4 regions of the Bacillus sp. JZ109 genome follow, and region 2 is predicted to be linked to each of the others. Evidence: riboswitches for the same ligand, from Rfam matches in the RefSeq annotation. Region 2 holds a riboswitch; each other region holds the start of a gene.

Evidence for each region. Region 2 has a riboswitch for S-adenosylmethionine ahead of metI (cystathionine gamma-synthase/O-acetylhomoserine thiolyase). Riboswitches for the same ligand answer to the same signal wherever they lie in the genome.
Region 1: linked by a shared signal. The riboswitch ahead of metE (5-methyltetrahydropteroyltriglutamate--homocysteine S-methyltransferase) and the one ahead of metI (cystathionine gamma-synthase/O-acetylhomoserine thiolyase) in region 2 are both predicted to bind S-adenosylmethionine.
Region 3: linked by a shared signal. The riboswitch ahead of metN (methionine ABC transporter ATP-binding protein MetN) and the one ahead of metI (cystathionine gamma-synthase/O-acetylhomoserine thiolyase) in region 2 are both predicted to bind S-adenosylmethionine.
Region 4: linked by a shared signal. The riboswitch ahead of M1D94_RS11335 (2-hydroxyacid dehydrogenase) and the one ahead of metI (cystathionine gamma-synthase/O-acetylhomoserine thiolyase) in region 2 are both predicted to bind S-adenosylmethionine.

What each region holds. Positions count from the first base shown of each region.
Region 1 is NZ_CP096388.1:2,690,453-2,696,347, forward strand. Features, by position in the region: gene M1D94_RS14125 (ABC transporter ATP-binding protein) at 1-1,233, shown strand, start outside; gene thiX (HMP/thiamine ABC transporter permease ThiX) at 1,208-1,972, shown strand; gene rsbRB (RsbT co-antagonist RsbRB) at 2,003-2,836, opposite strand; gene isp (serine protease Isp) at 3,059-4,018, shown strand; SAM riboswitch class I at 4,150-4,305, shown strand; gene metE (5-methyltetrahydropteroyltriglutamate--homocysteine S-methyltransferase) at 4,433-5,895, shown strand, end outside.
Region 2 is NZ_CP096388.1:2,821,645-2,827,539, forward strand. Features, by position in the region: gene metC (cystathionine beta-lyase) at 1-848, opposite strand, end outside; gene metI (cystathionine gamma-synthase/O-acetylhomoserine thiolyase) at 841-1,962, opposite strand; SAM riboswitch class I at 2,030-2,150, opposite strand; gene M1D94_RS14885 (esterase family protein) at 2,318-3,040, shown strand; gene M1D94_RS14890 (YjcG family protein) at 3,077-3,592, shown strand; gene M1D94_RS14895 (GNAT family N-acetyltransferase) at 3,596-4,018, shown strand; gene M1D94_RS14900 (hypothetical protein) at 4,091-4,345, opposite strand; gene M1D94_RS14905 (ATP-dependent helicase) at 4,462-5,895, shown strand, end outside.
Region 3 is NZ_CP096388.1:873,337-879,231, reverse strand. Features, by position in the region: gene metQ (methionine ABC transporter substrate-binding lipoprotein MetQ) at 1-216, opposite strand, end outside; gene metP (methionine ABC transporter permease MetP) at 230-898, opposite strand; gene metN (methionine ABC transporter ATP-binding protein MetN) at 891-1,916, opposite strand; SAM riboswitch class I at 2,022-2,128, opposite strand; gene M1D94_RS04445 (SCP2 sterol-binding domain-containing protein) at 2,243-2,587, opposite strand; gene M1D94_RS04440 (thioredoxin family protein) at 2,694-3,014, opposite strand; partial or broken gene M1D94_RS04435 (toprim domain-containing protein) at 3,016-3,377, opposite strand; gene M1D94_RS04430 (YusG family protein) at 3,455-3,691, opposite strand; gene gcvH (glycine cleavage system protein GcvH) at 3,747-4,130, opposite strand; gene M1D94_RS04420 (arsenate reductase family protein) at 4,197-4,553, opposite strand; gene fadE (acyl-CoA dehydrogenase FadE) at 4,663-5,895, opposite strand, start outside.
Region 4 is NZ_CP096388.1:2,108,280-2,114,174, forward strand. Features, by position in the region: gene M1D94_RS11330 (molybdopterin oxidoreductase family protein) at 1-1,940, opposite strand, end outside; SAM riboswitch class I at 2,088-2,179, shown strand; gene M1D94_RS11335 (2-hydroxyacid dehydrogenase) at 2,276-3,298, shown strand; gene M1D94_RS11340 (FGGY-family carbohydrate kinase) at 3,316-4,779, shown strand; gene M1D94_RS11345 (MFS transporter) at 4,873-5,895, shown strand, end outside.

The DNA.
Region 1 (5,895 bases), 130 kb from region 2:
ATTATCCATTTAAAAGAAAAAATGATCTCAACCCTTTCAGGAGGACAAAAGCAGAAAGTGGCTCTCGCCTGTATTTTGGCGATGGAGCCTGAGCTTATTATTTTAGATGAGCCGACCTCTCTTTTAGACCCTTTCTCAGCGCGGGAGTTCGTTCATCTGATGAAGGATCTTCAGCGGGAAAAAGGTTTCAGCCTCCTCGTCATTGAGCACCAGCTTGATGAATGGGCGCCTTGGATTGAGAGAACGATCGTGCTCGACAAATCAGGCAAAAAGGCGCTGGATGGCCTGACAAAAAATCTATTTCAGCATGAAGCGGAGACACTAAAGAAATTGGGCATCGCCATTCCAAAGGTCTGTCATCTGCAGGAAAAGCTGAGTATGCCGTTTACTTTATCAAAAGAGATGCTGTTCAAAGAGCCTATTCCTGCCGGGCATGCAAAAAAGAAGGAAGCTTCTTCTGGGGAGAGTGTGCTTGAAGTCAGCAGCCTTTCGTTCGCGAGAGGACAGCAGGCGATTTTCAAAGACATCAGCTTTTCGTTGCGTGAAGGCTCTTTAACGGCGCTTGTCGGTCCGAACGGAACTGGAAAATCGACGCTCCTATCAGTTCTGGCTCGTCTCATGAAACCGCAAAGCGGCAAAATCCTTCTCTATGATCAGCCGCTGCAGAAATATAAAGAAAAAGAATTGCGTAAACGGATGGGATTTGTTTTTCAAAACCCCGAGCATCAATTCGTCACCGATACGGTGTATGACGAGCTTCTGTTCGGCCAGAAAGCAAATGCTGAAACTGAGAAAAAAGCGCAACATCTGCTGCAGCGTTTTGGTCTTGCGCATTTGGCTGATCATCATCCGTTTGCGATCAGCCAAGGGCAAAAACGGCGACTGAGCGTTGCTACTATGCTCATGCATGACGTAAAGGTTTTATTATTAGACGAACCAACCTTTGGCCAGGACGCCCGCACAGCGGCTGAATGCATGGAAATGATTCAACGTATCAAGGCAGAGGGAACTGCTGTCCTTATGATTACACACGATATGGAGCTAGTCTCTTCGTATGCTGACAGCGTGCTTGTGCTTCACGATACAGGCCTGGCCTTTGACGGATCTCCAGCGCAGTTGTTTTCTCAAGAAACAGGGCTTGTTCAAAAAGCAAAGCTCACCCTTCCCCTTCTATATGAATGGATGGCATTTCAAGAGGAGGTGCGTGATGAAGCAGCCGTTACATCTCATTAATCCGACTGTGAAAGCGGCGGCGGTTTTTTGTTGTGTCGTCATGCTGTCGTTTATTTACAACCCTTACACTCCGGCATGTTTTTATATCATCATCGTTGCGGGCGTTTTACTGGCGGCCGGAATCCCATTGAAAAAATGGTTGTTGTTTACGGTTCCGTTTTTGATTTTAGCATTCGGGTGCGTGTGGACAGCCGCAGTTTTTGGAAAGGTGCCGACAACACCGGATAATTTTTTGTTTCAAGCAGGCCCTATCTCCATTAACAGCGATAATTTGTCTGTCGGCATCTCTCTCGGGTTTCGTATTTTATGCTTTTCCGCCTTATCGATGATGTTTGTTTTTACAACCGATCCGATTTTATTTATGCTGAGCCTTGTCCAGCAGTGCAGGCTCTCACCAAAGCTCGCGTACGGTGTCATTGCAGGCTTTCGCTTTCTTCCGCTGTTAAAGGATGAGGTCCAGCTGATTCAGCAGGCTCATAAAATCAGAGGAGGAGCGGCGGAGAGCGGCATCATGAATAAAATCAGTGCGTTAAAACGATATACCATACCGCTATTGGCAAGCGCCATCAGAAAAGCGGAACGGACAGCGCTTGCGATGGAATCGAAAGGATTTACAGGAAGCAGAAACCGGACATACTACAGGACATTGAGCGTGAACCGGCGCGACTGGGTGTTCTTTTGCCTCGTCCTCTTATTATTCGCGGGATCCTTTCTCGTATCTTTATGTTTCGCATCATAAAAAATCCGCTATCACAGATAGCGGATTTTTTTATTGATGATAGTTTAATGCTTGGGCAAGGTTGGTTTTAATGGTAATATTCGAAAAGTCAATCCCCAGCTGTACAGCAGTTTGCGCAATTTCAGGCCTGATTCCTGACAGGGTTGACCGGACACCGATCAGATTAAGCGCCTCAATCAATTTAAAGATCTGGTGCGCCACCATCGTATCCACCACAACAACACCTGACAGATCGATTAACAGATGCTCCACACGTCTTTTCGCACAAGCTTGAAGCGTGTTTTCCAGAATAAACTTCGCCCGTTCGGTATCAATGTCACCGACAAGCGGCAGCAGAGCTGTTGATTTGCTCAGGGTAATGACAGGTGAGCTTAGTTCCAATATCATTTCTCTTTGGGCGTTTAATTGCTGCTTGGCATTCATTTCAGCGTGATCAACGAATGTATAAATGGTGAAATCAAATACTTTTACAATCAAATCTGCCCATTTTTGCTTCTCTCCCGGTTCAAACGCTGATTCATTTTCTTCTGCGAACTTCTCAAAATACTTCGTATATAATCTCCTGTTTCTCATAAACTCCCGAATGACATACTGAACCGGTGTGTCGAGATGTTTTTGATCGTTGGTCAGCTCAATGACCCACTCTTGAAACTCTTCGAGAAATTGTTTTTCCGGTAAAACATACATGTAATTCAGATGCCGGTAAAACTCTCTGTCCTGCTCTTTCAATTCTTCCGTTACTGTTGCATTATGTAGGGCGTAAAGCGAATTCGGATCACTTTCCTCCATCGTTTCAATCCATTCCTCGGCCATTTGTTCCACATGCTCTGAAAAAAATGCATATAATTTTTCATTCAGTTTCATGACACTGCTCCTTTCCCCAACACTATTATAACTTGACTTACAGTTGAATCCCAGTCATACATGTTGAAGCCATCCAATATTTTGAAGATTACTAATTCTTTGGTGTGTATCCTATTTTTTCAAAATGCTTCAAATGGCTCTGTCCGAGCGCTTGCTTTTTTCATATAATATGAGGCAACACCCTTGAATCCACTTGCAAGCATAAAAAAGGAGGGCTTTTTTATGAATGGTGAAATCCGCTTGATCCCGTATGTGACGAATGAGCAGATCATGGATGTAAACGAGCTTCCTGAGGGCATTAAAGTGATTAAGGCGCCAGAAATGTGGGCAAAAGGGGTAAAAGGCAAAAATATTAAAGTTGCTGTATTAGACACGGGCTGCGACACAAGCCACCCTGATTTAAAAAATCAAATCATCGGCGGAAAGAACTTCACGGATGACGACGGCGGCAAGGAAGATGCGATTTCCGACTACAACGGACACGGCACACACGTCGCCGGAACAATTGCAGCTAATGATTCAAACGGAGGCATTGCCGGAGTCGCGCCTGAGGCAAGCCTATTGATTGTGAAGGTTCTTGGCGGCGAGAACGGCAGCGGACAATACGAATGGATAATTAACGGCATCAACTACGCGGTGGAACAGAAAGTCGACATCATCTCAATGTCCCTTGGAGGGCCAAGCGATGTGCCAGAGCTAAAAGAAGCAGTGAAAAACGCAGTGAAAAACGGAGTGCTTGTCGTTTGTGCAGCGGGAAATGAAGGTGACGGCGACGAACGCACAGAAGAGCTTTCCTACCCCGCAGCTTATAATGAAGTGATTGCAGTTGGATCTGTTTCTGTAGCGCGAGAATTATCAGAATTTTCTAACGCAAATAAAGAGATTGACCTTGTGGCACCAGGAGAAAACATCTTATCCACCCTTCCCAACAAGAAGTACGGTAAGCTGACCGGCACTTCAATGGCTGCCCCTCATGTCAGCGGTGCGCTTGCTTTAATCAAAAGCTATGAAGAAGAATCATTTCAAAGAAAGCTTTCTGAATCTGAGGTTTTCGCACAGCTAATCCGCAGGACACTTCCTCTTGATATTGCAAAAACGCTGGCAGGCAATGGCTTCCTGTATTTAACAGCTCCTGATGAGCTCGCAGAAAAAGCAGAGCAATCACATTTGTTGACCCTATAAGATTATTTTTCTTATATAATATACACCACATCATGTAAATAAATATTTCAATTCTATGTTGACAATGAATTTGAATTACTGTTAAGATTACCAACAAATGATTCAACTTTTCAAAAAATTAATAACATTTTCTCTTATCGAGAGTTGGGCGAGGGATTGGCCTTTTGACCCCAACAGCAACCGACCGTAATACCATTGTGAAATGGGGCGCACTGCTTTTCGCGCCGAGACTGATGTCTCATAAGGCACGGTGCTAATTCCATCAGATTGTGTCTGAGAGATGAGAGAGGCAGTGTTTTACGTAGAAAAGCCTCTTTCTCTCATGGGAAAGAGGCTTTTTGTTGTGAGAAAACCTCTTAGCAGCCTGTATCCGCGGGTTAAAGAGAGTGTTTTACATATAAAGGAGGAGAAACAATGACAACCATCAAAACATCGAATTTAGGATTTCCGAGAATCGGACTGAACCGGGAATGGAAAAAAGCACTTGAAGCGTATTGGAAAGGCAGTACTGATAAAGATACGTTTTTGAAGCAAATCGACGAACTATTTTTATCAGCAGTAAAAACACAAATTGACCAGCAGATTGATGTTGTGCCTGTTTCTGATTTCACACAGTATGACCATGTACTCGACACAGCAGTCAGCTTCAACTGGATCCCAAAACGTTTCAGACATTTGACTGACGCTACCGATACATACTTCGCTATCGCCCGCGGAATCAAAGACGCCGTATCTAGTGAAATGACAAAATGGTTTAATACAAATTACCATTACATCGTTCCGGAATATGACGAGAGCATTGAGTTCCGTCTGATAAGAAACAAACAACTCGAAGATTATCGCCGGATCAAACAGGAATACGGTGTGGAAACAAAGCCTGTGATTGTCGGCCCTTATACGTTCGTTACGCTTGCTAAAGGCTATGAACCGTCTGAAGCAAAAGCGATCCAAAAACGCCTTGTGCCATTATATGTACAGCTATTGAAAGAGCTTGAAGAAGAAGGCGTAAAATGGGTTCAAATCGATGAGCCGGCGCTCGTTACCGCCTCTAGTGAAGATGTCCGCGGTGCAAAAGAATTATTTGAAAGCATTACAAGTGAGCTTTCATCCTTGAATGTGCTTTTGCAGACGTATTTTGATTCTGTTGATGCTTATGAAGAGCTGATCTCTTACCCGGTTCAGGGTATTGGCCTTGATTTCGTTCACGACAAAGGCAGAAACCTGGAACAGCTTAAAACACATGGCTTTCCGACAGACAAAGTGCTGGCAGCCGGTGTTATCGACGGACGCAACATTTGGAAAGCGGACCTTGAAGAGCGTCTCGATGCCGTTCTTGATATTCTCAGCATTGCAAAAGTTGATGAACTGTGGATTCAGCCTTCCAGCAGCCTGCTGCATGTTCCGGTAGCGAAACACCCTGATGAGCATTTGGAAAAAGACCTATTGAACGGATTATCCTACGCAAAAGAAAAGCTGGCCGAGCTGACAGCTTTGAAAGAAGGCTTAGTATCAGGAAAAGCGGCGATCAGCGAAGAGATTCAGCAGGCTAAGGCTGATATCCAGGCGCTTAAACAGTTTGCAACAGGCGCCAATTCTGAACAAAAGAAAGAGCTTGAGCAATTAACTGATAAAGACTTCAAGCGCCCGATTCCGTTTGAAGAACGTTTAGCCCTGCAAAATGAATCTCTCGGCCTTCCGCTTTTGCCGACGACAACGATCGGCAGCTTCCCGCAGTCTGCTGAAGTGCGGAGCGCACGCCAAAAATGGCGGAAAGCTGAGTGGTCCGATGAACAGTATCAAAACTTTATCAATGCGGAAACAAAAAGATGGATTGATATTCAGGAAGAATTGGAGCTTGATGTCCTTGTTCACGGCGA
Region 2 (5,895 bases):
GCCAGTCCCGGATAATACACGCGCTTCACCGCCGGATGCTTCTGGAAAAATTCCGCAAGCCGCTGGGCTGTTTGGCTCGCTTTCTCTAAACGGACCTGCAACGTTTTTAATCCGCGCAGGACAAGCCAGCAATCTTGCACGCCAAGGACGGCGCCGAACGCGTTTTGCAGCTTATACAGCTGCTTCCCAAGCTCTTCATCTTTGACAGCAGCCAAACCTGAGAGCACATCGCTGTGTCCGCTTAAGAATTTTGTCGCGCTGTGAAGTACAATATCCACGCCGAGATCAAGCGGACGCTGCAGTGCCGGTGTCATAAATGTATTGTCCAGAAAGGTCAGGCAGCCGTTTTCTTTTGCAAGCTGAACAACTGCTTTAATATCCGTAATCCCAAGTGTCGGATTTGATGGCGTCTCCATATAAATGACCTTTGTGTTCGGCTTGATGCTCCGCGCCACTTCATTACGATCCGTCATGTCGACAAACGTATGCTCAATGCCAAACCGGGTCAGCACCTCTGTCACCATACGGAAGGTTCCGCCGTATACATCTTCTGTCACAAGAACGTGATCACCCTGTGACAGCAGTAAAAATGCTGTTGAGATGGCAGCCATGCCTGAACTGAAAGCAAATCCTCTTGTTCCGCCTTCCAGTGCGGCAATTGTTTCTTCGAGAGCTGTTCTTGTCGGCGTGCCAGAGCGGCTGTAATCATATGCCCCGAACTCTTCAAATGAAGATTGGTGAAAAGTCGAGGCGTGCTGAATCGGTACACTGACCGCCCCGGTTCCGCCGTCTGTTTTAAATGGATTGTGCACGAGCTGGGTTTCCAGCGTCCAATTGTGTTTACTCAAATGAAACAGCTCCCTCTTTGACCTGACATAATGCCTGTTTTAGATCCTCTTTTAAATCTTCCGCATGTTCAATACCGACAGAAAAGCGCAGCAACCGATTGCACACCCCGTTTGCGATGCGGATCTCTTCAGGAATATCCATGTGCGTCTGGGTCGCAGGGTATGTAATAAAGCTTTCCACCCCGCCGAGGCTTTCTGCAAAACAAATGGTCTTCAGTGCTTTTAAAAACGGATTGACCCATTCTTCTTTTTGCAGACGGAAGGACAGCATGCCGCCTTTTCCGGGATACAGCACATCCGAAATTTCTTCCTGCTCTTCTAAAAACGCCGCAAGCTCCTGCGCGTTTGCCTGATGCTGACGCATTCTGAGGCTCAGCGTCTTCATTCCTCTCATCAGAAGCCACGAATCAAATGGCGGCAGGACGGCGCCGATCGCATTTTGATGCTGAAACATTTCCTCTCCGAGCCGCTCATCCTTCACCACGACAAGTCCAGCAAGCAGATCGTTATGCCCGCCTAAATACTTGGTTGCGCTGTGAATGACAATGTCAGCTCCCAGCTCAAGCGGCCGCTGCAAGACCGGTGTATAAAATGTATTATCTACAATCAGCAGAAGACCGTGCTCCTTTGTAATCCGGGCAATATGTTCAATGTCCGCCTCCTGCATGAGGGGGTTTGTCGGCGTTTCCACAAACACCGCTTTTGTATTCGGCGTAATCTTAGAGCGTAAACAGTCCTCATCGCTGAAATCATCATAATGAAAAGTCAATCCGTATTTTTTCCATTCATTTTCAAATAAACGGTACGTGCCGCCATATAGGTCCGATGAAACGATCAGTTCATCTCCGCTTTTAAACAGCGCCATAATCGTTTGGATAGCAGCCATTCCCGAACTAAAGGCAAGCCCTCTCGCGCCGTTTTCTAAGTTAGCGATCGCGTCCTCAACAAGCTGGCGTGTCGGATTTTTTGTGCGGACATAATCAAATCCGGTAGATTCTCCGATCCCTCTGTGGCGGTATGCTGTTGATAAATAGATAGGAGCACTCACTGTTCCCGTGACTTCATCGCTACGGTTCCCAATTTGGGCTAATTTCGTTTCAACGTGCTGTGACATATAGCTGACACCTTCCCTTTTCAAAATAAAAACCCCTTCTTCATAAGAAGAAGGGGTTTAACGCTTCTTCTTATCTTCCAAGCATAAAAAACGCTTGCTGGATTTAGCACCTTGGCGCTTTGCACATGCAAAACAAGCCGGTTGCTGAGGTTTCTAAGGGCCAGTCCCTCCACCTCTCACGATAAGAAATATCGATTTCAATTTTCTGATTGTTTTATATTAGCGCAATTCACAGTTTATTTCAACACTTTTTTCTTCGTGTGCCGAACCGTTTAAAGAGAGAAATTTCTAATAATTCATGGTACAATAATTGAAAATGCAAGAAAGTATAGTGATGTCCTGGAGGAATGTTTTTATGGCACCGAAAAACGGCACAGTGCAAGAAAAGAAATTCTTTTCAAAAGAGCTTAACGAGGAAATGACCTTGCTTGTTTATCTGCCGTCCAACTACTCCCCGCTTTATAAATACCATGTCATTATCGCACAGGACGGCCACGATTATTTCAGGCTGGGGAGAATCGGCAGACAGGTTGAGGAATTGCTGTCGAAACACGAAATAGACCGGTGCATTATTATCGGTGTTCCCTATAAGGATGTAAAAGAGCGCAGAAACACCTATCATCCGGAGGGTTCAAAATTTTCGGCGTATAAACGGTTCATCGCCCATGAGCTCGTTCCTTTTGCAGATGATGAGTATCCAACCTATCAGATCGGTTACGGCCGAACGCTGATCGGTGATTCGCTCGGAGCAACCGTGTCACTTATGACAGCGCTTGATTATCCGAATATGTTTGGCAACATCATCATGCAGTCTCCCTATGTTGACAAACACGTACTAGAAGCCGTAAAACAGTCAGACGATATCAAACACCTCTCTATTTATCACCAAATCGGAACAAAAGAAACTGACGTCCACACGACAGACGGGAACATTCTGGACTTTACAGAACCGAACCGGGAGCTGAAACAGCTGCTGGAGAAAAAGCTTTCCGATTATGATTTCGAGCCATTTGACGGAGACCACAAATGGACATACTGGCAGCCGCTCATCACCCCGGCGCTGAAAAAAATGCTTTAACACTCTATCATACTTTATTTCCAGGAGGGACATAATATGAAATACGGAATCGTTTTATTTCCATCAAAAAAGCTCCAAGACCTTGCAAACTCTTACAGAAAGCGCTATGACCCAAGCTACTCTCTGATCCCGCCTCATTTGACGCTGAGAGCATCCTTTGAATGCGCGGAGGAGAAAGCGGATCAGCTCGTATCACATTTAAGAAACATCGCAAAAGAGTCCCACCCACTCGTTCTCAAAATGACAAAATACAGCTCATTTGCGCCTGTCAATAATGTCATTTACATCAAAGCAGAACCGACGGAAGAGTTAAAAACACTCAATGAAAAGCTATACACCGGTGTGTTGGCAGGAGAACAGGAATATAATTTCGTTCCGCATGTGACGGTCGGCCAAAATCTTTCCGACGATGAGCATTCAGATGTGCTGGGACAATTAAAAATGCAGGAAGTGTCGCATGAAGAAATCGTTGACCGTTTCCACTTGCTCTACCAGTTGGAAAACGGATCGTGGACAGTATATGAAACCTTCTTGCTAGGCAGAGGAGAATAATGTTTGAAAGCAGTTATCGCAAAAAATGAAGAACAACTGAAAGATGCATTCTATGTAAGAGAAGAAGTCTTTGTCAAAGAACAAAACGTGCCTGCTGAAGAAGAAATTGACGAACTTGAAAATGAGTCAGAGCATATCGTCGTGTATGACGGTGAAAAGCCTGTCGGTGCCGGAAGATGGCGCATGAAGGACGGCTACGGCAAGTTAGAGCGGATTTGCGTACTGAAAAGCCACCGCTCAGCCGGTGTCGGCGGCATCATTATGAAAGCGCTCGAAAAAGCCGCGGCAGACGGAGGCGCTTCCGGTTTCATTTTAAACGCGCAAACACAGGCTGTGCCGTTTTACAAGAAACACGGGTATCGCGTGCTTTCTGAAAAAGAATTCCTCGATGCCGGCATTCCGCACTTACAAATGATGAAGGACTGAACGCATCCGGATCTTTTGAGATCCGGATTTTTACTGCATATAAAAAAACCGTTCTCTGGTATGAACGGTTTTTTATACATATCGATTAATATATGTGCCCATTCCTTTTTCTCGCAATCTCTTATAAAGAGAGCGCTTACGTTTCATCTCGTTTACTTTTCTTTCAGCTGCCGTTTGATTCTCCTGCTGCTTTTCCAGTTCTTTGTATACCCGCTGAAACGGGACATAGCTGATTTTTTCGGTTCCGGCATAATCCTGCTTATGTCCAATCGTTCTATTAGCATATTGAGCGTATTGCTGGTTCTGAATTTGACCTGCATATATCATACAATACCCACCCCTCTGATGTCTCTTTTCCCTTAAACTTACTTTTTGAAACACATTTCTTTTGATATGATAGTCATTGTCTGTAATGAACACCTTTTGATTGGGAGGACCCCTTTTTGAAATGCGCCCGACTGAATGATAGAATCATACATTTACATACATATTCGAGAGAACATTATCAATTCCTCTTTGAAGAGGGAATAAAAGGACATTTATTTTGTTCTCATTGCGGAAAGCCCGTTTTGTTACGGCTTAACATCGCCGATCCGCCAGAGTTTATCCATCGCCAGCCAGGCGATTTTCCGGCATGTGAGGAGGCGTGCGAACCGAAGCCCTCTAAAGAGGGGAAAAAAGAAGATGATCAGGAATCTGGTGTGATTCGTTTACCCAAGGGAAAAGCGATCGCCGCTGACCCGTCCCCAGCTGTTACAGAATGGCACCGTCCTAGAAGCATTAAACCAGGAACACCATTTGTGCCAAAAACAATAGAACCCGATACGAGCCTTTTTCCGTCTGTCGGTTTAAACACGGATCAGCTGAAAGCTGTCACGGAAACAGAGGGCCCGCTCCTCGTGCTTGCAGGTGCGGGGAGCGGAAAAACACGGGTGCTGACAGCCCGTGCCGCCCACATGATCGAACACTTAGGCATACCGCCTGAAAATATGCTGCTTGTCACCTTTACAACAAAAGCTGTCGCTGAAATGAAAGAGCGTATGGCGAACCAGTACGGATTACAGCCGGCAAAAGTCAGAAGAATTGTGACAGGAACATTCCACAGTCTGTTTTATAAGATCTTGTATCACTCTAATTCTGCTAAATGGAACGGTGAGCATCTGCTGAAAATGGAGTGGCAGCGGGAACAATATATCAAAAAAGCACTCTATGAAGAAGGCATCGATGAGAAAGAATTCCCAGTTGACCAAGCCCTGCAGCAGATCGGTTTTTGGAAAAACACTTATGTCCCAAATGAACGCATCCCTCTAAAAGATGAGTGGGAAAAACAAGTTTATCGTTTATATGAACATTATGAACGCCAGAAAAAAGAACACAGCCAATTTGATTTTGATGACATGGCTTCAGCCTGCTATGAATTGTTTATCGAGCGGCCTGACCTTCTGGAACAATATCAATCTCGGTTTACGTATATCTTAATTGATGAGTTTCAGGACATTAATCCGGTTCAATACAAAATCATGCAAATGCTCGCCAGCCCGGAGCAAAACCTGTGCTGTGTCGGAGACGATGACCAGTCCATCTACGCGTTTCGCGGAAGCAATCCGTCTTTCATTCTTGATTTTCAAAAGGATTATCCGGGAGCGAAGACGATCTATTTAACTGCGAACTACAGGTCTACGCACCCGATCGTCTCTAGTGCTGATATCGTTGTGAAAAAGAACAAAAACAGATATGCCAAAACGCTTGAAGCGGCCCGCGATGACATTCAGGTCCCTGTGCTGTTTTATCCTTATGATGAAGAGGAAGAAGCCACAATGGTCGTTTCCGATATCAAAGAAAAAATTCAAAATGGAGCCAGTCCAGAAGACTTTGCG
Region 3 (5,895 bases), 1.9 Mb from region 2:
ATTGTACATTTTGTAATCACTAAGCACTTTCACTTTCAGCGTATAGCCTTTTTCTTTCAGCAATGGTTCAGCTTCTTTTAAAATTTCCGCATGCGGTGTTTTTGTTGCCGCAACGACAATTTCTTTCTTGCCAGATTCAGCGCCGTTATTCGAACTGCAGGCAGCCATGACTCCTGCAAATACAAGCAGTAATGCACCCAAAAATAGCTTTTTCAATGTAAATCCTCCCTTATCGTTTGTCTATAATATTTGTTATTAGATCACCGATGATTTGAATAATAAACACGATGATTAAAATAAACACAGTAGCAACGAAGGTAACATCAGCGTTATTAGACTGATATCCTTCTACGTACGCAAGGTTTCCAAGGCCTCCTGAACCAATGGCTCCGGCAATTGCCGTTGAGCCGATCAAAGCGATGGCAGTAACCGTAATGCCAGAAATAAGAGCAGGCATTGATTCCGGAATCAGCACTTTGAAAATAATCGTAGACGTTTTCGCGCCCATTGATTTAGCGGCTTCAATCACACCTTTATCCACCTCACGCAGCGCGATTTCAACAAGGCGCGCGTAAAATGGTGCCGAGCCGATTACCAGCGCCGGCAATGCGGCGTTTGGCCCTAAGATCGTGCCGACTAAAAATTTCGTAAAACCTAATAGTAAAATAATTAAAATAAGGAACGGAATCGATCTGAATATGTTAACAACGGCCGCAATCACAGAGTTGACCGCTTTATTCTGCCAGAGGCTTCCTTTGCTCGTCAGAAAGAGCAGCAAGCCGAGGATGACCCCGATGACAAAAGCAAACAGTAAAGAAATCAGCGTCATATAAAGTGTTTCATATGTCGCGTTCCATAATTCAGTTAAATCAACGTTCGGGAAGTATTTTTCAAACATTCGTGATCACCTCTGCTTTCACCTGTTTGTCATTAATGAATCGGATCACGTTTTGCACTTCTTCCTCGTCCCCGTCAATGTGGATGAACAGTGAACCGTAAGCCCCATCCTTCGTCTGCGAAATTTTCCCTTGCAGAATATTGACGCTGACATTGAAGTTTCTGATCATCTCTGTAATCAAAGGCTGTTCAGCTGACTCACCGACAAATGTGAGCTGAACCATTTTTCCTGATGCTGTATCATCAAGAAGGTGCTGAAGCGTCTCTTTCGTTTCTTCCGGCTCTGTCACCTGCTGAACAAATCGTTTTGTCATTTGTTCCTTTGGATTTTTGAAGACATCGAGAACCTCGCCTTCTTCGACCACCTTGCCGTTTTCCATGACGGCGACTCTGTTGCAGATTTTGCGGATGACATGCATTTCGTGCGTAATCAGCACAATCGTCAAACCGAGTCTTTCATTAATATCGGACAATAGATCCAGAATTGAATCTGTCGTTTGCGGATCTAATGCTGATGTCGCTTCGTCACAAAGGAGAACCTTCGGATTGTTTGCAAGCGCTCTGGCAATTCCCACACGCTGCTTCTGACCGCCGCTCAGCTGAGACGGATAAGATTTTTCTTTTCCTTCTAAACCTACCAGTTTAATCAGTTCATTGGCGCGCTTGATCCGCTCGCTCTTTTTCACTCCGGCAATTTCCAAAGGAAACATGATATTATCTCTGACAGTCCGCGACCAAAGCAAATTGAAATGCTGGAAAATCATACTGATCTCATGGCGTGCTTTTCTTAAACCGCGTCCATTTACTTCATTAATCTTGGTTCCCGCCACTTCCACGGTTCCTGAGGTTGGTTTCTCAAGGCCGTTCAGCAGACGGATTAAGGAACTCTTACCAGCTCCGCTATATCCTATAATTCCAAAAATCTCACCTTTTTTAATGGAAAGCGAGACGTTTTGGACAGCATTGACATCTCCATGTTTCGACTTGTAAACTTTTGAAACATCCTGAAGATTGATCAAAGCAATCACCTGCCTTAACACTATTCTAAGAAATCTTCCGGTTTTTTCTGCAAAAGAAAAGCCTTTCTGCACACTTGAGCAGAAAGGCTTATATAAAATGCCTTTCTCTCATCTTTCAAAGCTGAACGCTTCGTGTGAATTGGCACCATTTCAACAGCGTTGATGGTTGCCGGGCTTCATAGGGCACTTCCCTCCACCTCTCTTGATAAGAGAAATATATAGTCTTTTTCGTCCGGAAATTCTTAATGTAGAATAGCACGGCGAATGATTAAATGTCAATAAAATAAATGATGTCAACTTTTACTATTATAATAATTTATTATTTTTTAATTTTTTAAAATCCTCTGAAAAAATCCATTTGTCAGCCAGAGAATGGCTTCCAGTTTTAACAGGGCCCTGAATGACCCCTTTACTTTGAGGCTTCCGCTCTGAATCAGGTGCTGAAGGGAAATGTCTCCGTGCAATAAATCAATAATTTCCGTTTGGTTTCCGTAAAAGGTCAGGTTGGACGTTTGGGGCGGAGAAACTTTTTTCATTTCTCCCTGTTCGTTTATTGAGACGGTTAAGGCTTCTGCTTCTCCTTGGAAGGTAATGAGCAATGTTGAGGCATTCAAAAGGGGTTTTAAAAACAGATGCTGATACTCATCTTCTAAAACTTCCGCTTTCTCCATATGTACAACCTCCTATTTGTTGGTCATACATACACATTTCTCTCTTTGTCGCAAGAACCCCTTTATAAAACGAACGACAATTTCATTGGATATGCTGAGAAATATGTCATAAATGGGATGCGGAAGATGATTTTTGTTTGATCAGCTCATATAAATAAGAAACGGAATGAAATGCATATCCTCTTTCGACCACCTTTCCGCCTTTAAACAGCAGAAAACAAGGGACGCTTTCAATTTGATACGCTTTTGCGAATGTCGGAGAGTAATTGACATTGTTTTGATAGAAGGCGACATCCGGCAGCATTTCTTTCACCACTGTCAGCATTTTGCTTGCAAGCTGGCAGGTGCCGCAAAACGGAGTATATAAATATAGAAGGTACACATCATCTTCAATGTGATCAAGTTCGTGTTCTTGGAGTTCTTTCATGCTATACACCTCGGGACTTTCTTTCAAGAAAAATAGTATGGACATTCAGATTCGCACGCACAATACAGAAGCGATATGGTGCCTGGGCGCAGCCGCTACTTCCTTATAGGCTCTGTCGATATGGAGATGGCAGGCTTCATTAAATTCACGCTTCAGCTGTTTTCTCAATTTCTCACCTGATTCATCAGCATCAACTAATATATAGACGTCTTTATCATAAAGCTCGTCAGCCAATTCCTCGAGCCTCAGCTGGCTGATTGTTCCGTTTGTGCAGATAATGCGCACCGGTTCATTCAGGACGCTTTCGATTTTCTCTTTATCTGATTTCCCCTCGACAATCATAACCTTTTCCAGCTCATCCATCTTCATCTTGTTCACCTGCCGCGTCAAATTTGAAACGTTCAGATTGTAAAAGAAGGCAGTGAAATTCACCGCCAACATTAACACCAGCCGTTTTCGTAGTCACAATCTACATATTTTGCGTCGTCTCCAGAGACCACATCGGCTGTCTTATAAAATTTCTCATTTTCAAAGGAATAACCGGACTTAAGCTCATATTCATTCATGCTTGTCATTTGGCCGATCATCTCATTATCATGATATAACGAGAGCCGGCCATTTTGAAAGCGGCCTGTCACGTCATTGGTGACATCGAGCTTTTGTTTGTCGAAAGCCATATTGGACACCTCCCATAACGTTAGCGTGTCCAATTGCTTTTACGGCTATCCTGTTTTAGTCTTCTTGTGTCATCTCTTCGTATTGCTCTGCTGTCATCAGTTTTTCAATTTCAGAAGCGTCAGATGGCTCAACGACGATCATCCATGCTTTTTCGTACGGAGATTCGTTGACGAATTCCGGACTGTCATCAAGATCTTCGTTTACTTCCACAACCGTTCCGTTAATCGGTGCATAAAGCTCAGATACCGTTTTAACGGATTCAACACTGCCGAATGGCTCGTCCGCTTTGATTTCAGCGCCCACTTCAGGAAGTTCGACAAACACGATGTCGCCTAGTTCGGACTGGGCAAAATGCGTAATTCCGATTCTGGCTTTTTCTCCTTCAACTTTTACCCACTCGTGTTCTCCTGAGTAACGCAAATCTTTTGGTATGCTCAATTGAATCCCTCCATTTTTTACAGCACTACAATAAGAAGATACCACACTTTTCAAAAAAAATTTACATTAAGCCCAGTTTTCTTCAAATTGGTCTTCTTTAAATCCGACAGTCACTTTTTCGCCGTCTGTTGTAAGCGGGCGTTTGATCAGCATACCATCTGAAGCCAGCAGCTCGAGCTGTTCGTCCTCTGACATGTGATACAGCTTTTCCTTGAGATTGAGCTCGCGGTATTTCATGCCGCTCGTGTTGAAAAATTTCTTGAGATCCAGCCCGCTTTTTTCATAAAGCGCTTTTAATTCTTCTTTGCTTGGCGGCTGCTCAGCAATATGTATTTCGTTTATTTCTTTTCCATGCTCTTCAAGCCACTTCTTTGCTTTGCGGCACGTTCCGCATTTAGGGTACCAGTAAAAAGTTAACGACATCTTCTTCCCCCTCAATAAAATAATCGAGGTTATTTTAACACAGTTTGTTTTAAAAACCTAAAACAGTGCTTCTTAAAAAAAGCTCCGCGCATGCGGAGCTCTTGGCCAATCAGACAGTATATTTCTCAGCCTCAAAAATGCCTGCCGCCGCCTCGCGTTTTTTCTGAATCACGTTTTTAGGCGTTACGCGTGTCAGCTTGCGCAGAGCGGAAAGCATCATGCGGAGTGAATCTCCTTCTTCCATTGCGATAAGGGATTCCTTCGCATGCGCTTCAATTTCGTTAAAGGCCTCTTGAACGAAAATTTCTGTGTACAGCACCTTTTGCGCTGCTTTTTCGGCGCCTTGTGCGGCAATGGCCTTTTCCGTTCTGAGCACGGCTGATTCCATTGCGTATACATTGCTGACGATATCCGCTACGTTCACGAGAATTTCTTGCTCACGATCGATCGCTTTTCCGTATTTTTGCGCGGCTAGGCCGGCAGCAAACAACGCAATTTTTTTGGCTTGCTTGACGATATATTTCTCCTGCTCTAAGACGCCGCTTCCAGGCTCTTCAGGCATAAGCATCATGAGTTCTTCCTGCAGCGACTGCGCTTTTTCGAATAAAGGCAGCTCGCCTTTAAGCGCTTTTTTCAGGAAGGTGCTTGGCACGATTAACCGGTTGATTTCGTTTGTGCCTTCAAAAATCCGATTGATCCTTGAATCCCTATAGGCCCTTTCTACTTCGTATTCCTGCATAAAGCCGTAGCCTCCATGAATCTGCACGCCTTCATCAACGATATAATCAAGCGTTTCAGAGCCGAATACCTTATTCAGAGAGCATTCGATGGCGTATTCCGCAATCGATTTGGCGATTTGCCGGCCGTCCTTGAGATCTTCGGCCGTGAACTGGCTCATATTATCTTCAAACAGCCCGACGGTTCTGTATACAGAGCTTTCCATCGCATACAGCCTTGAGGCCATTGTCCCGATTTTTTCCTGTGTCAATGAAAAACCAGCAATCGGCGTTTTAAATTGGCGGCGCTGATTTGCGTATGCCGCAGACAGCTCGATGACGCGTTTAGATGCGCCGATTGTGCCAACCGCCAGTTTGTAACGGCCGATGTTTAAAATATTAAAGGCGATGACATGCCCTTTGCCGATTTCTCCGAGCAGGTTTTCCTTTGGCACTTCAGCTTGATCCAGAATGAGGGTTCTTGTCGATGATCCCTTGATTCCCATTTTCTTTTCTTCCGGTCCCGTGGAGACACCCGGGAACTCTTTTTCTACAATAAAGGCTGAAAACTTGTCGCCGTCTACCTTAGCGTAAACCACAAATACATCGGCAAAAGCAGAGTTGGT
Region 4 (5,895 bases), 710 kb from region 2:
TGTTCATCCGCCCATAATCCTTGGCTGACAACGACACCTGGCAGCACTTGTTCTCCAACTGCAGCGGTCAGCTGGCATTCTCCCCGGCTGTTCCAAATTCGTACAGGTGCCCCATCAACGATTCCGAGCTCTTCAGCATCTTTTGTGTTGATAAAGAGCTTTGGCGTCTTTTCAAGCTTGATGTGTTTTTCATTATTGGAAAATGTTGAGTTTAAGAAATTATGGTTTGGCCCCGGAACATACATAAACGGATGTTCATTATCGGTTACAAGAGGTGTATATGTCGGTAAAGCAGGGAAGCCGTCTTGTTTCATTTGTTCTGAATATAATTCTATTTTTCCGCTTGGCGTTGGAAGTTCGCCCGGAAACAGTCGCTTTTCGCGTTTCGCTTTCATAAATGAATGCTTAGCAAGTGCATCGTAATCAATCTCTGCCAAATGTGGATTATCTGGATGGTCAAGCGCCTGGCGGATTAATTCTTCATCTGAATCTTTAAGCTCCTGGTCTGTGAATCCCATGGCTTCAGCCAGTAATCGGAAAACCTCAGTGTTAGACTTGCTTTCCCCATATCTCTCAATCACCGGCTGCTGAAGCTGAATGTAATGGTGCCAGTAGGAGGTGTAAAAATCAGTATTTTCAAAAGCGGATGTTGCAGGCAGTACAATGTCCGCATATGCAGCCGTTTCCGTTAAAAACAAATCATGAACCACAGTAAACAAGTCTTCCCGCAGTAATCCATGTCTGACTTTGTTTGCTTCGGGCGCGACGACGGCAGGGTTCGTTCCGTAAATAAATAGAGAGCGAATCGGCGGGTCTGTTTCCAAAAGCACCCTGCCAAGCTGATTCATATTAAACGACCTCGGGGTGCGCCCTTTCAATAAGTCGGGCCGCTGCAAGGCATTTGTGTTATATTCTAAAATTCCGCTGTTATGCTTAATTGCGCCGCCCCCTGTGTGCAGCCATTGGCCGGTAATCGCCGGAAGACAGGCAATCGTCCTTACAATCATCCCGCCGTTATCGTGATGCTGGGGTCCGTTTCCGATTCTGATAAAAGAAGGGGAGGTTTTCCCGTACATTTTTGCCAGTCGGTAAATATCTTCGGTACTGACACCGGTGATCGTCGATACCTTTTCAGGATCATATTGTTTCACGTGTTCACGGAGCTCTTCATAGCCAACCGTGTACTCGGACAGAAATGCTTCATCATGAAGGTTTTCTTTAAATAAAATGTGCATGATGCCAAGAGCAAGTGCACTGTCGGTTCCCGGTTTTATTGGGATAAACCAATCTGCAAGACGTCCTGTTTGATTTTTATGCACATCGATCACGACAATTTTGGCACCTTGTTTTCGCGCTTTTTGGGCGATCGTAATTTGGTGCATATTTGTGCTGACCGCGTTGATTCCCCAAAAAATAAATAGTTTTGTATGAACGGTTTCCTCAGGATCGATTCCCGCGCTTATGCCCATTGTATATTTATAGCCTTCAGATCCCGCTTTGCTGCAAATCGTCCGTTCAAGCTGGCTTGACCCCATGCGGTAAAAAAAGCGGCGGTCCATTCCTTCAGCTGTCAATTTCCCCATATTTCCGTAAAAGCTGTAAGGAAGTATGCTTTCAGCTCCCTCTGCATCAATCAGCTGTTTCCAGCGGGAGGTGATCGTATCGATTGCCTCTTCCCAGGAAATCGGTTCAAATATCGCTTGGCCTTTCGCACCTGTTCGTTTGAGCGGTGTAGTCAGCCGCTTTTCATCATATATGCGCTCCGTCATATTCCGGACTTTGTTGCATATGTTTCCGGCTGTGACAGGATGATCAGGGTCTCCTTGCATTTTTACGATTTTCCCGTCTTTTTTATGTATTAACAATCCGCACTGATCCGGGCAGTCCAGCGAGCAAACGGATTTGAAAATGCCGTTTTGTTGTGTGGCAAAAGATTTCATGGCCCAGTTCCTCTCTCTAGTTAGATATTTTGTAAGAATTATAACATTTCGGATGATAACGTCAATTCTGAAAAAAGAGATTGACATCAATCTGAGACTTCTTTATGATAAACGTATTCTTCATTCTGAAAATTACATACTCAACATTTTCTATCCAGAGAGGTGGAGGGACTGGCCCTATGAAACCTCGGCAACATTATTGTGCCAATTCCAGCAAGCGTCAGCTTGAAAGATAGGAAAGCAAGGTTTATACCGGCGTCTGCCTGTAACAGAGCGCGCCTATATATGAATCTCTTTCCATCTGCGGAAAGAGATTTTTTTTATGAAAAAATACGATGAAAAGGATGTTTTGCACCATGACGGTTTTGGTTACAGCACCGTACAACGAAGAAGGACGAAAAGAGCTAGAAAACTTGTTTGACTCAGTTGCTTATCAATCTTGGAAGGAACAAGGCCGGGCATATCGGGAGGATGAACTCATTCAGCTGCTAAAAGCAACAAATGCGACAGGCTTGATTACTGAACTTGATCAGGTAACAGACAGCGTATTTGCTTCTGTTCCCGAACTTTCATTTGTCGGTGTTTGCAGGGGAATGCCCTCCAATGTGGATGTGGCAGCTGCCTCAAAAAGAGGCATACCTGTTTTTTATACACCAGGGCGGAATGCACAAGCCGTTGCTGAAATGTTTATTGGAAATGTGATTTCCTTTCTGCGCCATACCAGCGCCTCGAATCAATGGCTGAAGGATGGAAAGTGGAACAGTGATTACCTGCAGGCTTATGTCAAATTTAAAGGAAATGAATTAACAGGAAAAACGGTTGGCATGATTGGGTTCGGGGCGGTTGGTCAAAGGATTGCAAAACTGCTGACTGCGTTTGACTGTAAAATAAAGTATTACGATCCATTCATTCAAGACGATCATCCGCTGTATGAAAAAGTATCTCTTAAAACGGTGTTTTCAGACAGTGATATCGTTTCTGTCCATCTGCCTCGTACTGAGGAAACACTTGGACTTATTGATCGGAAGTATTTTGATCTGATGAAACAGAGTGCGATTTTCGTCAATACTTCAAGAGCAGTTGTTGTAAACCGTGAAGATCTTTTATCTGTATTAAAAGAACATAAAATCAGAGGTGCGATATTAGACGTTTTTTATCATGAACCTCCAGAGGAATCAGATTATGAATTGATTTCATTGCCTAATGTTCTGGCAACACCGCATCTCGCTGGAGCAACATTTGAAGTGGAGGATCATCACGTGACGATACTGAATAAAGCCCTCAAAAAGTGGAAGGGTGAAAAAACTCTTAATATTCCGACAATGTATAACAAGGACGAACTGAAAACAGGGGTATAAGAAAGGAGGCTAACAGAATGAAAAAACAAAAAGGCTATCTCGTTTTTGATATTGGCACAGGCAATGCGAGGGTAGCGGTCGTGAGTGTAACTGGCAGTGTTCTAACAGTTGAACGGGAGGACATCGTGTATTCCACAGAGACGCTTTACCCGGACAGCCGTTATTTTTCTCCTCAGGTGCTGTGGAAGCAGGTGATGAATTTGGCAAAACGTGTGCTATCCCGTTCGTGTGATATTGACATCATTGGTTTGACATCGACGAGTCAAAGACAGGGGATTGTTCTGATCGATCAAAACGGCGATTCTTTTCTTGGGCTGCCGAACATCGATAACCGCGGTCGAGAGTGGGAGGCGAGCATTCCCGATCGGGAAGAGATATACAGCCGCACAGGCCGCCTGCCAACCGCACTTTTTTCCGCGCTCAAGCTTTATGGATTAAAACAGCGCCAGCCCTCTTTATGGGAAAAGACTGCAAGCTTTACTAGCATCAGTGATTGGGTGACGTACCAACTGAGCGGAATATTAACATATGAACCATCACAGGCAACAGAAACCCTGCTGTTTGATGTGAAGCAAAACACTTGGTCAGAAGAGATGTGCGACATATTCGGCTTTTCTCCATCTATCCTTCCGCCTCTTGTAAGAGCGGGAACAGCAATTGGAACGATAGCAAATGAATATGCATCCGAATTAGGCCTTTCAATAGATGCTAAGGTTATAGCAGGGGGCGGGGATACACAGCTAGCTGTCAAAAGCACCGGAGCTGGACTTGAGGACATTGTCATTGTATCAGGGACAACAACGCCAATAACCAAAATTACTGCGGATCATGGCGACACAAAACATAAAGCCTGGCTGAACTGTCATACGGATCAAGGGCATTGGCTTGTGGAAACGAATCCGGGAATTACCGGCTTGAATTATCAAAAATTAAAACAGATTTTTTATCCGAATGAAACGTACGAAGTAATGGAGGAGGAGATTTCTGCACTTGCAAAAGAAGACCATGCATGTGTAGCGGCTCTCGGCTCTTATTTATCGGCTGAAAAGAATGCGTTAACGAGAGGCGGTTTTCTTTTTGATGCCCCGCTGTCAGCACATTTAAAGAGGGCACATTTTGTACGTGCAGCGCTAGAAGAGATCGCATTTTCAATTAAATGGAACTTTGACATTTTAACAGAGGTTACTCCGTTTGAACGTGACTATGTTTGGGTGTGCGGAGGGGGATTCCAAAGCAAAGCGCTCACTCAATATATCGCGGATCTTCTTCAAAAAAAGGTCTATGTCCAAGAGGGATATCATCAGGCATCTGTTGTTGGAGCTGCAGTCATTTGCAATGAAACCTTTCAATTAACGGAGGAGATGTCAGCAAATGTCCGGGTGATCGAACCGAAGGACTGTCAGACAGAATTGGCTTTATATGAGAAATGGAAGCAAACACAGCGCTTTTTTTCAGGTTCAGAAAGCAAAGTATTGATTTAAGGCGGCATTTTTGCTGTTTTGAGGAATCATTTAATTTTCAACTTTAATAAGGTAATACGGTAATGAATATAAGCATCTAAGGAGGAGACAGATATGTTGGATAAAATAGGAATACCGAAGCGGCTTGCCTGGGGATTTTTAGGGGTTGTTTTGTTTATGATGGGAGATGGCCTTGAACAAGGCTGGCTCAGTCCTTTTTTGATCGAAAACGGGCTCACCGTTCAGCAGTCCGCTTCCATTTTTAGTATATACGGAATTGCGCTTGCCATAGCTTCCTGGTTTTCGGGTGTATGTCTCGAAGCATTTGGCGCAAAACGAACGATGTTTATGGGGCTGTTGTTTTATGTGATCGGTACAGCTGCTTTTATCGTATTTGGATTTGAACAGCTGAACCTGCCAGTGATGTATGTGACTTACTTCGTAAAAGGGTTAGGTTACCCGCTTTTTGCTTACTCTTTCTTGACATGGGTCATTTACAGAACACCGCAAAGCAAACTGAGCACTGCTGTCGGCTGGTTTTGGATTGCATATTGCCTCGGCATGTTTGTGTTCGGCGCTTGGTACTCAAGCTACGCGATCAAAGCGTTCGGTTATTTGAATACGCTTTGGAGCTCTATTTTCTGGGTATGTCTCGGTGCATTTTTTGCATTGTTTATCAATAAAGACCGTTTTGAAAAGAAGAAAAGAAAAAGATCAGAAACAGCCGAGGAGCTTTTAAAAGGGGTTACGATTCTATTTACAAATCCGCGCGTGCTTACAGGCGGAATCATCAGAATCATCAACAGCATTGGTACATATGGTTTTCCAGTCTTTTTGCCGATGCACATGGCCCAGCATGGAATTTCAACCAATGTGTGGCTGCAAATTTGGGGAACGATTTTCCTGGGGAACATTGTGTTTAACCTTATCTTTGGTATTGTCGGCGATAAATTCGGCTGGAAAAATACTGTTATTTGGTTCGGCGGAGTCGGCTGCGGCATTTTCACCCTCTTATTATACTACGCACCTGTTTTCTCCGGCGGAAGCTTAGCGGTTGTCAGCGTGATCGGCTTTATTTGGGGCGGTTTGCTGGCAGGCTATGTGCCGATTGGTGCAATTGTGCCGACGGTGGCAGGA